3 regions of the Rossellomorea sp. YZS02 genome follow, and region 2 is predicted to be linked to each of the others. Evidence: riboswitches for the same ligand, from Rfam matches in the RefSeq annotation. Region 2 holds a riboswitch; each other region holds the start of a gene.
The links. Region 2 has a riboswitch for cobalamin ahead of SLH55_RS14730 (acyl-CoA thioesterase). Riboswitches for the same ligand answer to the same signal wherever they lie in the genome.
Positions count from the first base shown of each region.

Region 1: linked by a shared signal. The riboswitch ahead of metE (5-methyltetrahydropteroyltriglutamate--homocysteine S-methyltransferase) and the one ahead of SLH55_RS14730 (acyl-CoA thioesterase) in region 2 are both predicted to bind cobalamin.
Region 3: linked by a shared signal. The riboswitch ahead of SLH55_RS13405 (ABC transporter substrate-binding protein) and the one ahead of SLH55_RS14730 (acyl-CoA thioesterase) in region 2 are both predicted to bind cobalamin.

Region 1 is NZ_JAXBLY010000019.1:71,241-76,439, forward strand. It holds gene SLH55_RS17680 (GNAT family N-acetyltransferase) at 1-618, shown strand, start outside; gene SLH55_RS17685 (biotin transporter BioY) at 661-1,221, opposite strand; gene metE (5-methyltetrahydropteroyltriglutamate--homocysteine S-methyltransferase) at 1,554-3,827, opposite strand; cobalamin riboswitch at 3,985-4,170, opposite strand; SAM riboswitch class I at 4,245-4,352, opposite strand; gene thiC (phosphomethylpyrimidine synthase ThiC) at 4,624-5,199, opposite strand, start outside.
Region 2 is NZ_JAXBLY010000014.1:70,016-75,214, reverse strand. It holds gene tcuA (FAD-dependent tricarballylate dehydrogenase TcuA) at 1-1,372, shown strand, start outside; gene SLH55_RS14735 (DASS family sodium-coupled anion symporter) at 1,449-2,810, shown strand; gene SLH55_RS14730 (acyl-CoA thioesterase) at 2,867-3,340, opposite strand; cobalamin riboswitch at 3,495-3,684, opposite strand; gene SLH55_RS14725 (zinc ribbon domain-containing protein) at 3,766-4,020, shown strand; gene SLH55_RS14720 (AraC family transcriptional regulator) at 4,053-4,985, shown strand; gene SLH55_RS14715 (DUF1761 domain-containing protein) at 4,999-5,199, shown strand, end outside.
Region 3 is NZ_JAXBLY010000012.1:136,646-141,844, reverse strand. It holds gene SLH55_RS13425 (MFS transporter) at 1-764, opposite strand, end outside; gene SLH55_RS13420 (C45 family peptidase) at 994-2,049, shown strand; gene SLH55_RS13415 (hypothetical protein) at 2,331-2,486, opposite strand; gene msrA (peptide-methionine (S)-S-oxide reductase MsrA) at 2,542-3,075, opposite strand; cobalamin riboswitch at 3,284-3,484, shown strand; gene SLH55_RS13405 (ABC transporter substrate-binding protein) at 3,621-4,586, shown strand; gene SLH55_RS13400 (FecCD family ABC transporter permease) at 4,549-5,199, shown strand, end outside.

The DNA of each region.
Region 1 (5,199 bases), on a different contig from region 2:
CTTAAGTACCGGGAAAACTTCATTCCGTTTTCCATGGGGGAATTCGATGCGGAAGGGTTCGCCGCTATTATCAACGGGACGGAAGACTACAGCATCGTTTCAGGTTTGAAACGAATTGTCACTGAAGTTGAACCCTACTTATCAAGGAAGATCGATTCGAAGAGACATATGTATTATGCCAAATGCGACAGTACCTCGGCCATGGATGACCACGATCTGCCCCATGTGAAAGAGGCCAATTTCGATGATTTACCGAAGCTTGTAGAGCTGTTGAACGCTATCCCTGAGTTCAGCGGAGGAAGTTTTACAGTGGAGAAAAGAAAGCACGGGATGGAAAAAGGGGTTGCCCGCAGCTACTTCGTGGAACAGGATGGACAGTTTGTTTCTTCCGCGTCCACTACGGCGGAAAATAGCATGTCCGCCATGATCGTCGCTGTATGCACCCACCCCCAGTATAAGAAAAAGGGATATGCCACAGAGTGCATGACGAAGCTTTGCCGTGACGTTCTAAACGAAGGAAAAGAGCTTTGCCTTTTCTATGATAATCCTGAAGCAGGAAAGATATATAAACGGATTGGATTTAAGGATATTGGTTACTGGTCAATGTATAAATTCTAAATAAAAAAAAGTGGATTCCTAAAAATAGGAGTCCACTTTTACTTATGCGGCCACTTTCCGACTCTGGATCAATTTTGCCTGAACCAAACGCTTTCTTACCGTAATACCTATCCAGCTTGCCAGGAACGCTTTGATCAGACCGACTACGATAAACGGATAAACTCCCGCTGCCATCGCCTGATTCCAGCCCAGGTCCGCTACAAATTTCAGTTGAATGGTCCCCAGGATCAATGTAATGATCATCCCAACCGTATTGGCGATCATCGCCATCGGAATGGTGAACTTCGTTTTTTCAAGAATATAACCTGTAAAGAAAGCCGCTACGATAAAGCCAAAAATATAGCCGCCGGTCGGACCGACAAGCACTTGCGCACCCCCGCTGAACCCTGCGAACACGGGTACCCCGACAGCACCTAGTGCCGCATAACAAATCAGCGACAATGCCCCATATCTGCTTCCAAGGATCGTAGCCGTGATTCCGACTGCCAGTGTTTGCCCGCTGATGGGAACGAGTGGCAATGGTATTTCAATCTGTGCGAAGATCCCCGTCATCGCTGCAAAGATCGCACAGTGGATGATCATCCTCAGTTTTTCTCCATTCATGTGTGAATCCCCCTTGTGTATGTAAACTCTATATAAGTATAAGTTAACACATATCACGTGTATTGGGGAAGAAAATTTTCATCTGTTGAGTAGACCCAAGGTTCTCTATTACTGGGGAGCATATATATTACATACCTTCTCACTTGCCATAAGCTTCACCTCAGATTTTAAAGATATTCTCCCCTTCTCCAACTCATCTTCTCTCTTATCACTGATCATATATAGGCAAGTATGCTGAGGGTATCGCTCATTGTATACCTGTATAATTCTCCCGATGGCTACGTAGGACATTTGTTGCTCCTTTCATGATGTTCATTCTATGACGCATGTTCTTACTCATTCTTCACGAGAAGTTCTGAACGGACATGCTTCGCTGATTCCACCATCACTTTTAGGGATGAAATGGTTTCAGCAATTCCCCTGGTTTTCAAACCACAATCAGGATTAATCCAAAACTGTGTAGGATTCAACACTTTTAAAGAACGCTTAATATGCTTGATGATTTCCTCACTCTCAGGTATCCGGGGACTGTGAATATCATACACACCCAAGCCTATCCCTTTGTCGTATATGCTTTCCTCAAAAATGTTGATCAGTTGACCATGACTCCTCGACGTCTCGATTGAGATGACATCTGCATCAAGTTCACTGATGGCTTCCATGATATCTTCAAAATCGGCATAACACATATGGGTATGAATTTGCGTTTCATCCCGAACTGACGAAGTGGCTAACTTAAATGAATGAACAGCAGCTTGTAAATAGTCATCCCACCGTTCCTTCTTCAATGGTAATCCCTCTCTGAGAGCGGGTTCATCAACCTGGATCATCCGAATTCCCTGTTCTTCAAGTGATTCAATTTCTTTGCAGAGAGAGCAGGCAATCTGGTTAGCTACTGTGTTGCGTGATAGATCCTCCCTCACGAATGACCAGTTCAGAATGGTGATCGGCCCTGTTAACATCCCTTTAACCGGCTTTTTGGTTAGCGACTGGGCATATACCGTCTCATCCACTGTCATCGGTTGTATAAATTTCACATCTCTATATATGATTGGCGGCTTCACACATCGCGATCCATAGGACTGGACCCATCCGAATCTTGTGAACTGAAAGCCCTCCAATTTTCCGCCGAAAAATTCGACCATATCCGTCCGTTCAAACTCACCGTGTACCAACACATCCAATCCGACTTCTTCCTGGATGGTGATCCACCGTTTTATTTCTCCACGAATGAATTCCCGATATGCGTCGTCACCAATCTCACCCTTACGCCACTTCAATCTCTGTCTCCTTACCTCACTGGTCTGAGGAAAGCTCCCGATTGTAGTAGTGGGAAGAAGGGGGAGCTCGGATTGTACCTTTCGGCGAATGGAATAGGGGGACAACCTCCTGACAGTCAATCGGTTTTCTTCATATGCTTCTCTGCTGCTACCGACTGATTCATGCCGGGCAGCGATGGATTTCACACTTCCATCCAACTCCTTCTGTAAGATCCCCGTTTCTTTCCCGATCGCTTTCGCAAGAATGACCACCTCCTTCAATTTCTCATCAGCAAAAGACAAGCGTTCTCTAAGGGTTTGATCCAAAGCATCTTCCCTCCGCACGGTCACCGGTACGTGAAGCAAGCTGGAGGATGGTTGAATGATTAATTGGTCCTTCGATACTAGATCAGTCAATGAAGATACAAATGAATGGGCGTCAACAAGATTCCTTCTCCAAATATTCCTGCCGTCCACCACCCCGGCAGCGAGTATCTTATCTGCAGGGAACCCGTTCCTTCTGATGGCATCCAAATTCTCTCCCCGATCATGAATAAAATCCATTCCTATCCCGTCCACAGGTATGGCCATCACCTCTTGATAATGCTCCAATCGATCGAAATAGGTTTGAAGAATAACCTTCACATGGGGAGCAGATTGCTTTAATACCCCATAGACCTCTTTAAAGCGTTCCACCTCCTGTCTGGAGATGGAGGTACATAAGATCGGCTCGTCCATTTGCACCCATTCTACTCCCTCCTCCTGTAATTCCTTTAAGACTCTGGCGTATAGAGGGACCAATTTTTCCACAAGTGCGTTTCCATCCCCATCATCATACCCTTTAGACAATTTCACAAATGTGAATGGCCCAATGATCACAGGCTTCCCCTTGATACCAAGCTTTTCTTTCGCTTCTCGGTAAAAAGCCAGCGGTCGATTTTCCACCAGCTTAGGTTCCGAGCCGGAAAATTCCGGGACGATATAATGATAGTTGGTATTAAACCATTTCGTCATTTCCGATGCTGGGGAATCCTTCGTCCCCCTTGCAATATCAAAATACGTATCGAGAGGTACTTTCCCACCTTGATAGTCAAATCTTTCCGGAACGACTCCAAACATCACGGCAGTATCCAGTACATGATCATAAAGCGAGAAGTCCCCAAGGGGAATCAAATCCACTCCCTGATCCCTCTGTTTCTTCACATGCGCGAGACGTATAACTTCCATTTGTTTTTGGAACGTCTCTTCGTCCACCTTATTGGACCAATATTTCTCCAATACCTTTTTCCATTCACGATTTTCCCCTATTCTCGGATACCCTAAATTCGAACTCATGACCTTACTCAAATAACACACTCCCCATCTTTTCAGAATTGTGATTATAGCCCCAACAAAAAAATCTCTCTTTCAAAAGAAAGAGAGATTCATACGCATACTTAACTAGAGTCGAGACCAATCGGTATTCTCAACACGCATTCCTCACCCCTCTCTATATCCCCGTAGAGCATAAGTGCATACAACAGGCAGGTCTCCTGACTCAGGATCGTCGCTTCTTACCCCTTCCCATTTCGGATGAAATAGTGGTTAAATGATAAGTTGCTCCCCTATACAGTGGCGGGACCGCGCCGGATTTTCACCGGTCTTCCCTCTTAGCTGAGTAAAACTCAGCACCTATTGCATTTGTCTATTCAATTGTCCTTTTACCAGATAACGAAAAGCCCTCTCCATCAATGAAAGAGAGGGCTTCATATTTAGTGGAATCCCCTCTTATTTTCCAAAGCCAAGGCTTTGCAGGAATTAGCACCTTTTCAATAAAAATTGAACGGTTGCCGGGTTTCACAGGGCCAGTCCCTCCACCTCTCTACATAAGAGTTTTATGCTTATATTTTTACTATTCGGAAATTAGTACTTATCGTAGCACGGGAACAATTGACTGTCAAAAGAAAATTTCATCCTTTTTCAATCTCCTTAATAGTACGTACTTTCTGCATAATGGCACTTGATGCAATTCCGTGAGGCGGGAGTTTCATAAAAGACATGTTTGCACCTGGCCTGGATGCCCTTCACTTCTTTCTCAAGGTCCATGATCCTTTGGTGCAGAATCAGCATTTCTTTCTGCAACAAAAGTATATGAGAACCTTGATTACCGGTAGAGGTTGGATCCATTTTCAACAAACTCCTTCGCCTTTTCTTTCAACCCTTTGTCCCTCTCAAACTGTGACTCTACAGTACTGCCCTTCATCCCCCTGATATCATGTGAGATTCTCATAGAACAAAACTTGGGTCCGCACATGGAACAGAAGTGGGCGGTCTTTGCCCCTTCGGCAGGGAGGGTTTCATCATGATACTCCCTTGCCCGTTCAGGATCCAGGGAGAGATTGAATTGATCATTCCATCTAAACTCGAATCGTGCTTTGGAAAGGGCGTTGTCCCTTATGCGTGCACCTGGATGCCCCTTCGCTAAATCAGCTGCATGGGCGGCAATCTTGTATGCAATGACGCCTTCCCGGACATCGTCTTTATTCGGAAGCCCGAGATGTTCCTTTGGTGTTACATAACAGAGCATCGCCGTCCCGAACCAGCCGATCATCGCAGCCCCAATGGCAGAAGTGATATGATCGTATCCTGGTGCAATATCTGTCGTTAATGGTCCCAATGTATAGAAAGGGGCTTCATGACAGATTTCCATTTGCTTATCCACGTTTTCTTTAATCATATG
Region 2 (5,199 bases):
TTTTACCGATGGAGCGATCAGGGTGGCCTATCATGATCTCACAGATATTCGGAAGGTCGTGACGGATCTCTCTGATGAAGAAGCGGATTCAATCGTTATGCCCGACTACAATGAGGAAGACTATTATGATGATATCATGCGTGTAACAGAAGGGGAGAGTCAGCCGGAGCTTGCCAGACAACTGGTGGACCGCTCGTTTGAAACGCTCGTGTGGATGAAGGGGCATGGTGTGAAATTCGAACTCAATTATGATAATCAATCTTATGAAAAGGAAGGCAAGTGGCATTTCTGGGGAGGTCTTCCGGTCAAGACGGAAAACAAAGGCATCGGGTTGATGAAGCAGCTTTTTTCTCGTGCCGGGGAAATGGGTATCGATATTTGGTATGAGGCTGCGGCAGTGGAGCTTATAAAAGAAGGCGGAAAGATAAGCGGTGTGGTTGTACAGAAGGATGAGGAGCGGATCAACGTTGAATCCACAGGTGTCATTCTTGCCTGCGGCAGTTTTGAAGCAGACAAAAAGCTTCGGAAACAACATATTGGGGAAGAATGGGAAGCGGCAATCGTACGCGGAACCGAATATAACACAGGGGACGGGATTACAATGGCGGTTGCGGCAGGAGCGCAGAAGTTTGGTGAATACTCCGGCTGTCATTCAATCGGCACGGATTATCATGCACCGAAAGTCGGTGACTTTAAAAAACCCGGTGACATCTTCAAGAAACATTCCTACCCTCTCAGCATCATGCTGAATAACGATGGAAAACGATTTGTAGACGAAGGTGCGGATTTCCGGAATTATACGTACGCAAAGTACGGGAGGGAAATCCTGAAACAGCCTGGTCATGTCGCCTATCAGGTTTACGACTCCCAAGTCCGGCCGCTGCTGAGGAAGGAATATGATCTTGAAGAAGCGACCTGTTATAAGGGTGAAACCCTGGAGGAGCTTGTTAATCAGCTTTCCATTAACAAGAAGCAATTCCTGCATACGATTGAGGAATATAATGCAGCCGTTCAAGACGGGGAATACCATCCTACGGAAAAAGACGGCAAGAAAACAGCAGGGCTTACACCAGAAAAGACGAACTGGGCATTGAGGATCGAAAAGGGGCCATTCTATGCATTTCCGGTTACGTGCGGTATTACGTTTTCATTTGGGGGACTCCGGGTCAATCCTTCAGGTGAGGTGTTAAAAAAAGATGATCAACCACTATCCGGCCTGTTCGCTGCTGGAGAAATGGTCGGCGGCATTTTTTATCACAATTATCCTGGAGGGTCGGGATTGATGTCCGGGGCTGTATATGGGAAAACAGCCGGTTCTTCAGCTGCCCGGTATGCCCTCTGCAATAAACAGGATTCAACGATCATTCACTGACAGTTATTGAAGAAAAGGAAAAGTCACCCCATCGCCGGTGGCTTTTTCCTTTGATTGAAAGATGGGAGTAATCGTCATGAAAAAACAACTGTTACTGGTTATCACGTTTCTATTATATGCCTTTTTCTTTCTACCATTTTTTGAGTGGGATGAAACATGGAAGGCTATCGCTGCACTCAGCATCATACAAATCCTGTGGATCGGCAAAATATTTCCTCTTGCGTTCAGTTCGCTGCTGCTTATATTGCTGATATCGTTTCATTTTTTCAGTTATGAACAGACTTTGAGTTATTTTAGTTCGGGTATTGTTTGGCTCTTGTTTTCCACATTCATTATCTCAACTGCATTCATCAAAACCGGTCTGGCTAGCAGGGTATCGCTCTATATGTTAAAGCTGTCTGGAGGGTCGGGGAAAGCGTTGATTTTCATTTCGTTTCTGCTCATGACTGTCCTGTCTGTCCTGATACCGTCGAATGTAGGGAAGGGCAGCCTGTTATCATCGGTACTCGACAGCCTGATGAAAAGTCTGCGGAAAATAGCGGATGTCCATTATCTGGGCAAGTCACTATTTATAGGGGTTGCCTATCTGGCTGCCATTTCAGGATCGTTTGTCGCGACTGGGGCCAGTTCCACTATCTACGCTTTCGGAATCCTTAGCGACGTTTCGGGCGATCTGAATTATATAAGATGGTTTCTGATTTTTGGAATACCGGTGCTGCTTTTTATCGTGATATTGTGGGGGATATTCTTAATGATCTTTCCCCCTGAGAAGATTGACCGAAAGCTGTTATTGGCATTGATCGAAAAAAGAATCAGTGAGCTTGGGCCGGTCGGCATCAATGAAAAGAAAATCATGTGTATCATCGGGGGAACGTTGATCCTGTGGATTGCACAGCCTCTACATGGATATTCCATTCCTCAAGTTGGCCTTCTGGGCGCATGTATGACCGTCATTCCTTTTGCAGGAGTATGGAAGTGGGAAGAAGCGCGGGAATCGATTGATTGGGATCTGATGCTCTTTTTTGCCTCCACTCTGATGGTATCGGGGATGCTGGTCGAGACAGGGACGATTGAATGGATGGCAGAAGGGTTGAATTCTATACTTACTGGCCACCAATCCTGGGTGATCATCCTGCTCCTCATCTTATGTACGAGTATTATTCGGATCGTATTCGTCAATATCCTGGGGTTTTTGACCATCATGCTCCCTCTCAGCATCACGATCGGGCACACAATCCCGGGTTTATCACCCATGCAAATTGCCATGCCGGTGTTCCTGGCATGCGTCCCGGGATTTTTCCTCGTCACCCAGTCCCCGGTTCATCTGATCAGCTACTCGTACGGTTATTTTACCGACAAGGATTTAATGCGGGCGGGAATTTGGTCATCCACAGCATGGATCGCCGTCATCATCTGCTCGGTGTTCTTTTACTGGTAAGACAATATTTAGTGTTAAAAAAGGGTATGAACAGCGTGCTGTCCATACCCAAAAACTTATTTTATCAATGCCCGGTTCTTCCGATGTTCCTTCCTCAGAACAGCTGAGTTGAACAATCTCTTCTCCTCTTCTGTTTCCGGGATCACTTTCGGCACCGGTTTCGGCTTACCGTTTTCATCCACCGCAACCATGGTAAGGAATGATTCCGTCGTCAAGGTTTTGATACCTGTCAATAGATTCGAAGAGAAAACTTTTACGTACACCTCCATTGAAGTCCTTCCCGTGGAAGTTACAATCGACTCGAGGCTGAGTGCGTCTCCGACAGTTGCGGATGACAGAAAATCGACCGAATCGATCGAAGCCGTGACTACCACAGAGCTCGAATGCTTCATCGCTGACAGCGCAGCAATTTCATCGATAAATGCCAATACCTTTCCCCCGAAGATTGTTTGCATATGATTGGTATCCGGTGGCAGTACCAATCTGGTTTGTACGGTTCGTGAACGCTCAACAGAATAAGCTTGTTCCATTCTTGTCATCTCCCTGATTGTATAATGGCGAAACAAAAAAACATCTTCCTTTGTGAAAAGAAGATGCAGTTACTCCAAACGAGCGTCCGGGATCCCTTGGTTCCCTGTATGACGTTTCATATGCGCAACACCCTCCTATCTCCCGTAGGAACTTTCGTGTTCTTCTCAGCTTGGCAGGTCTCCTGGCTCAGCGTCTCCGATTCCATATTCCTTCCCATTTCGATGCGAAACAGTGGATCCATATGGAATCTCAGCCTTACAGTGGCGGGACCGCGTTGGATTTTCACCAACTTCCCTTTAAAGAAAATGAACATATCATTTTCACCAATGAGCAATGATTAAATTGTGAACGGTTTTATTTTATCATAGACTTTCATAGAATGAGCACCCTCTATGGTAAAATGAAGAAAAGGGGATGGGATATTGTGAAGAAATTCAATAAATGTCAAAGTTGTGCCATGCCGCTGAAGAAGGCAGAAGATCGGGGGACGGAAAAAAATTCAGAGGAAAGTGTCATGTATTGTAAGCACTGTTACCAGCAAGGAGAATTCACTCAAAAGGATATTACGATGGACGAAATGAAGCTTTTTGTGAAAAACAAATGCATTGAAATGGGGGTCCCGGCATTTTTATCAGGTATGTTTGTGAGGAATATCCACAAGCTTGAACGATGGAAATAGGGAGATTCATTGAATGCATGTGAGGAATCGAAATGACATATAGTGATCAACAGACGCAGATTCATAGAGTAATTCAATACATAGATCAACATCTTACAGAAGACTTATCTTTAGAGCATCTCGCCAAAGTCTCTACCTATTCACCTTATCACTTCCAACGATTGTTTAAAGGGTTCATAGGTGAGACCCCTGCAGGTTATGTGAAAAGGATTCGATTGGAAAATGCCGCACATATGCTGATTTATGAGCCAAGGGTTCCTGTGACTGAAGTTGCCTTGAAATGTGGATTTTCTTCTTTATCTTATTTCACCTATTCGTTCAATACCTATTTCAACACCAATCCGAAAAGCTGGAGGGAAGGTGCTTATTTAGAACGATTTCCAAGGGAATATATTAATAGCAAGAAATCTAAACTTTCCAGCACAAATCCGAAAGCATCCCGGGATAGAGAGACTTATAATGAGTTTAAATGGCTGGACCTTTCCAAAGTGAAAGTCGCACATTTACCAGGATGCTCCACTGTCAACCGATACCATACAGGATCCTACGTCAAAGGGATTCCTGCAGTGTGGCGGGATCTTTATCATTGGGGGAATGCAAGGGATCTATTGGAGGACAGCCCGTTGTTATTCGGTGTACCTAAGAGTAACCCGTACATCACCCCTGCTGAAAAAAACAGGTATGAATGCCGGTTGGGCGTTAAGGGGCGCAGTATCCCCGGGGAGGACACCAATCATTTCTCCGGAGGGAAGCATGTGATATATGAGTTTCCTGAGCCAGTCGATTATGAGGAAAGGGGCATGCTGATTGAATGTTACTCGGAGCTTTATAGTTATTGGCTGCCACAAAGCGGCTTTAGGTATTTGGGGAATCCGGTTGAACTTGTTGAGGTAAAGGGTATACCAGGGTCGCTTGAGATAAGATGTGGTATAAAGGCGATCGCACTGGCCATTGAACCGAATTAATGGAGGAATAGGGATGACAGCAGATTTGAATATGTTCGCGTTTTTAGCGGGGGCCGTGTTGTATATGATATACGGCGGGATTTTTTATTCAATCCTTCTTGGGAAGAAAGATCAGGATGGAGCAGGCCCGGTGAAATATGTGGTGGCTGTCCTGGTGGCATTCATTAGTTCTGCCCTGGTAGGAGTTCTCGTTCAAGGGACGGAATCCAGTGGT
Region 3 (5,199 bases), on a different contig from region 2:
CCAATCATATACACGGGAACCCCTGCATCCTTTAGAAGCGGCTGGTCAAAGTATTGGTAAACGGCACCGGCCGGGATGAAAACCAATGTGACATTCAGAAACATCAGCAATAACTGTGGTGCTTGCTGTATGACTTTGAAACCACTCTTAATTTGAGAGAATGGATTTTCTTTCTGGAATGAATCAGCAACAGGCTGTTTGACACGCAGAATCAAGAACAATTCAATCAAATGAAAGACCAAGCCGAGAATAATGAGTAGGGTGAATTGATTATCAGCTAAATCCTTTGCTAAATATGAACCGACCAAAACGGCAATTAGCATACTAATGAACGAAGCTGACTGGATTTTCCCCATTGCATGATCCATTCGATTTTCTTCATTTGACTCCTTGAGTGAATCATAGATCAAGGCCTCATCTGCCCCTGAGAAGAAGGTAACACTGAACCCATTGATGAAGCTGTAAAGGAAAAACATCCAAGGTTCATAGGCAAATAGAAGAAGAACGATACTAATGAACTTAAGAAACGAACCGAGTAAAAAAGAATATTTTGCCCCGAAACGATCGGCAAATATTCCAGTTGGAACCTCTCCGAGTAATACGGCCCCGCTCCAAAACATCAGAACGAGCAATATATCGGAGGAGGTTAATCCTCTTTCGAAATAGAATAATGTTAAAACGGGTTGAAGAAAGCTGATTGTACCAAAAAAAGAAATCCAAAATAGCATCCGGATATTATGGGATGCGAGCGTTTGTTTCATCATAAAATGTCTCCTGCTTCCTGATTTAATTTATACTCTGGAAGAAGGAGCGCCGTTTCCTGTTACAAACTCAGAACGTTCACTCCTTCTTGAATTAGTGAAAGTGTTTTTTGAGTTTTTTGCATGATATTTCCTCCTACAATTTGATGAATTAAGTGTAGCATAACAGGCGTTAAAGGGATAAGGTATTTATTCGACATTATATTAAGTGTGCAGAAAGGGTTATAGATGAATGAAAAAAGTTGTATTAGATGTATTGCAGTCAAGAGGGACTTACTATGAAATCGGCCTTCAGCTAGGACATGAACTTCGGAAATCCCCCCTTTACACCCATCATCTGGAGCGCCGTAGGAAGTCACTGCGAAACTACAAAGTGGATATCATGGAAGCGAAGAGATTCATTCTTCAGTATGCACCCGGCTTGTGGGATGAATTACAGGGTTTATCTAAAGGATTGCAATGGTCCATGGAGGAAACTGTTCATGAATATTCAGGCTTTCAGCAGGAGTGGATAGAGTCCGGTTGTTCATCTCTGGCGAAAGATGGTGTTTATGTAAGAAATTATGATTACCATCCCAAAACGTATGAGGGAAGGCTTCTATTAGTAAAGCCTTCAGGAGGGTATGCTTCTATAGGTTTCTCCGGCAGAGGGATCGGTCGGATTGACGGGTTGAATGAAAAAGGATTGGCAGTTGGCTTTCACTTTGTAAATCGCTTAAAACCTGGAGAAGGCTTCATATGTACGACAATCGCCCGGATCATCCTTGATACCTGTAAAGATTCTGACGAGGCCATTGATGTTTTGCGCAAGCTCCCTCACCGCCATAGCTTTAACTACTCTTTGTATGATCGAAGTGGAAAGGCAGCTGTGGTGGAGGCGTCTCCAAGAGGCATTGGGGTTTATCATTCATCAACTCTTGGTTGTACCAATCATTTTCAAATGAATCATATGAAGAAGGATAATCGTCATTATTTAAAGGATTCTCTGAAAAGGCTGAGCGTACTGCAATCCGAACAAAAAGAGAGGTTGACCATGGAAAGGGCCCTAAATCTGTTTAATGATGGCGAGGGCCCTGTTTTCAAGAAGGCCTATGATTCTTGGGCTGGGACCATTCATACATGTGTATTTTATTGTGAAACGTTGCAATGCTTAATCGGATTCGGTGAAAGTGCAAAAGGAGTAAAGATAGACTTTCAGGACTGGATGGAGGGAGATGACATCCCCATTCGGACGATAACCGGACATTTCGACACTGACGTCCGATTCTTATTTATGGATGAGGAATAGGGACAAAGGGGAGGGAACCGAGCAAATCAAGGGATTAACGGCTTAACTAAGTGGAGGACTTCCTCGGTTCTTACTTTTAACGTTTACATCGCGGTATAAATTTATGTACAATTTGTATCATTCTTGAAAATTAGATGCCTTGGATGGTTTCGTGCTTGCATGTTCTTGGATGTAAAAGAATGTTCAATCAATCGCATCCCTCTCTACCCCTGGCTCGAATCCATCCTGCCCCATCAGGAAAAGAGGGGGAGGGCTCGAATATTAGCAGCCCTCACCATGCTTTATCTTCGTTCCGATGAATGATTATCCACCGTGTCCGAGTTGTTTACATTGGCTTCATCTTCATCGGGATAGGGATCGAAGAAATTAACGATCTTACCAGGTCCATCAAATCCGGTAACCTGTTCTAGATCACTTTTACTCTTTTCTTTATTCAAATGAAAAACTCCTTTCTACCCATTAGTTTGGTGAAAGGAGTTTATTTTCATGCCTTTAATTGTTTTTCCAATGATCTTCAATGAAATCATCTCGGCCTGACTTTTCGCGGTCCTGTTTATATTCATCAGGATTCTTTTTATAGTATTTTTGATGGTAATCCTCTGCAGGGTAAAAAGGTGATGCAGGAAGAATCTTAGTGACGATCGGTTTATTGAATCGGCCGCTGTCTTCTATTGCTTTCTTTGTCTTTTCCGCCGATAGCTTTTGTTGTTCATTGTGATAGAAAATAGCTGTACGGTACTGGTCACCGCGATCGTGGAACTGACCTCCGTCATCAGTAGGGTCAATTTGGGGCCAGTATAGTTCTAATAGCTGCTCGTAAGGAAAGAGGTCCGGATCAAAAGTGATTTGGACGACTTCATAATGTCCGGTGTTACCCCCTTTGATATCCTCATAAGAGGGGTCTTCCAGGTGCCCTCCAGCATATCCTGAAATCACGTCGATAATCCCGGGCAGCTCATCAAACGGCTTTACCATGCACCAAAAACATCCACCTGCAAAGGTGGCAATTTCTCTCTTAACATTCATACTAGCAAACCTCCTGTACCATATGTACTCCTCTAAAGCAGTAAAGTAATTGCTTGAACAGATTCTACCACGAATGGTTCATCGCCACAATGTATTAAACTTATGCACTTACATGAAAAAATGTAAATCTGCAAGTTTTCTGCAATTTTATGAAATTTCATTTCCCATCCGTCATAATTTGTGTATAATTCTTTTGAACGGAACAATTACATATGGTAAGAATTCAGGTGAAGCGGAAGGCATGTTTCTTCTTAGCTTCTTAATAGGGAAGTTGGTGTAATTCCAACGCGGTCCCGCCACTGTAAATGGTAGTTTGCTGAAAGTATGCCACTGTGCGAAGCGTGCATGGGAAGGTATCAGCAAACAATGACCATGAGCCAGGAGACCTGCCTGAGTTTTTTTCGCACCAAATCTACGCGGATAGAGAGGTGTAATGTGCATGGTTTATTGTTTTGAACCCTATATATGCATCTTACACAACATCTCTGGTCCACTAGAGATGTTTTTTTCTGTCTACAATCTACATTCACAGGGGGAATAAGGAAATGAAACACACATTTAAGGTAATACTCTCATTATTTTTGGCCGTTGGGTTCCTTTCAGCATGCGGAACCAATGATGGTGATCAATCAAAGAATAAAGAAAATGCAGAGGTAAGTGGGGATTCATCAGAATTTCCTTTGTCTTTAAATGACGCATTGAATCATAAAGTTACACTGGAGGAACAACCTAAGCATATCGTTTCACTAATTCCAAGTAATACGGAAATTTTATTCGAACTTGGATTAAACAGGGAAATCGTCGGTGTTTCAGATTTTGATAACTATCCGAAAGAAGCCGCGGATAAAGAGAAGATCGGTGGAATGGAATTTAACGTCGAGAAAATTGTCAGCTTAGAACCCGATCTGGTCCTTGCCCATGAATCCACTGCCAAATCAGCGGAAGAAGGGTTGAATCAGTTGAAAGATGCTGGGATCAATGTATTCATCGTAGAGGATGCAAAAAGTTTTGAAGAAGTGTACACCACCATCAATGATATTGGTGTTCTTGTAGGGAAAAAAGACAAGGCAGCTTCTATTGTGTCTGACATGAAATCAGATTTGGAAGAGATTGAGAAAAAGGCAAATGAAGTATCAAATAAGAAGCGTGTGTATGTGGAAGTTTCTCCTTCACCGGACATTTATTCAACAGGAAAGAACACGTTCATCAATCAAATGCTTTCAATGGTCAATGCTGATAATGTCATGAGCGAACAAGAAGGATGGGTGAAGGTAAATCAGGAATCTGTCATTTCTTCGAATCCTGACGTGATCATCACAACGTATGGTTATTATAGCGAAAACCCGAAAGAACAAGTAATGAAGAGAGATGGATGGAAAGATGTCAATGCCGTGAAGAATGGGCATGTTTACGATGTTCATTCAGATTTAGTCACACGTACGGGTCCAAGATTGGTTGAAGGAGTAGAGGAAATTGCAAAGTCGATCTATCCAGAGGTATTTGCAAAATAGAATAGGGGTTACATACGGATTGGCTGGCCTATTTTTATTAGCGGCGGTTCTTGCAGCCATTTCAATCGGGACCATATCGATCCCGCCATTGGATATCGTTACAATCATCGGTTCTAAGTGGTTTGGCTTTGATTTACCTGAGACGGTCGATCCCATGTATTCGAACATCGTGTATACCATCAGGTTACCAAGAGTACTGTTAGCTTTACTGGTGGGGAGCTCTTTAGCCGTTGCCGGAGCTTCTTTCCAAGGATTATTGCGTAACCCGCTGGCCGATCCATATACATTGGGTGTCTCATCAGGGGCATCTGTCGGTGCAGTCATCACTTTATTTTTTCATTGGAGTATTCCGTTCATTGGGAAGTTTACGCTTCCCTTTTTCAGCATTATTTGCTCCATCATCACTGTATTTCTAGTACTATGGTTCGCACAAAAAGTCGAGAGGACCATGAAGGTTGAAACCATCATCTTGACAGGGATCATCTTCAGCTCGTTTTTAGGATCTTTGATTTCCCTGATGATCGCACTCACAGGCGAAGAATTGAGGCAAATCATCGGCTGGCTTCTTGGGAGCGTTTCTATGAGAGGGTGGGATTATATCACTATCATCTTT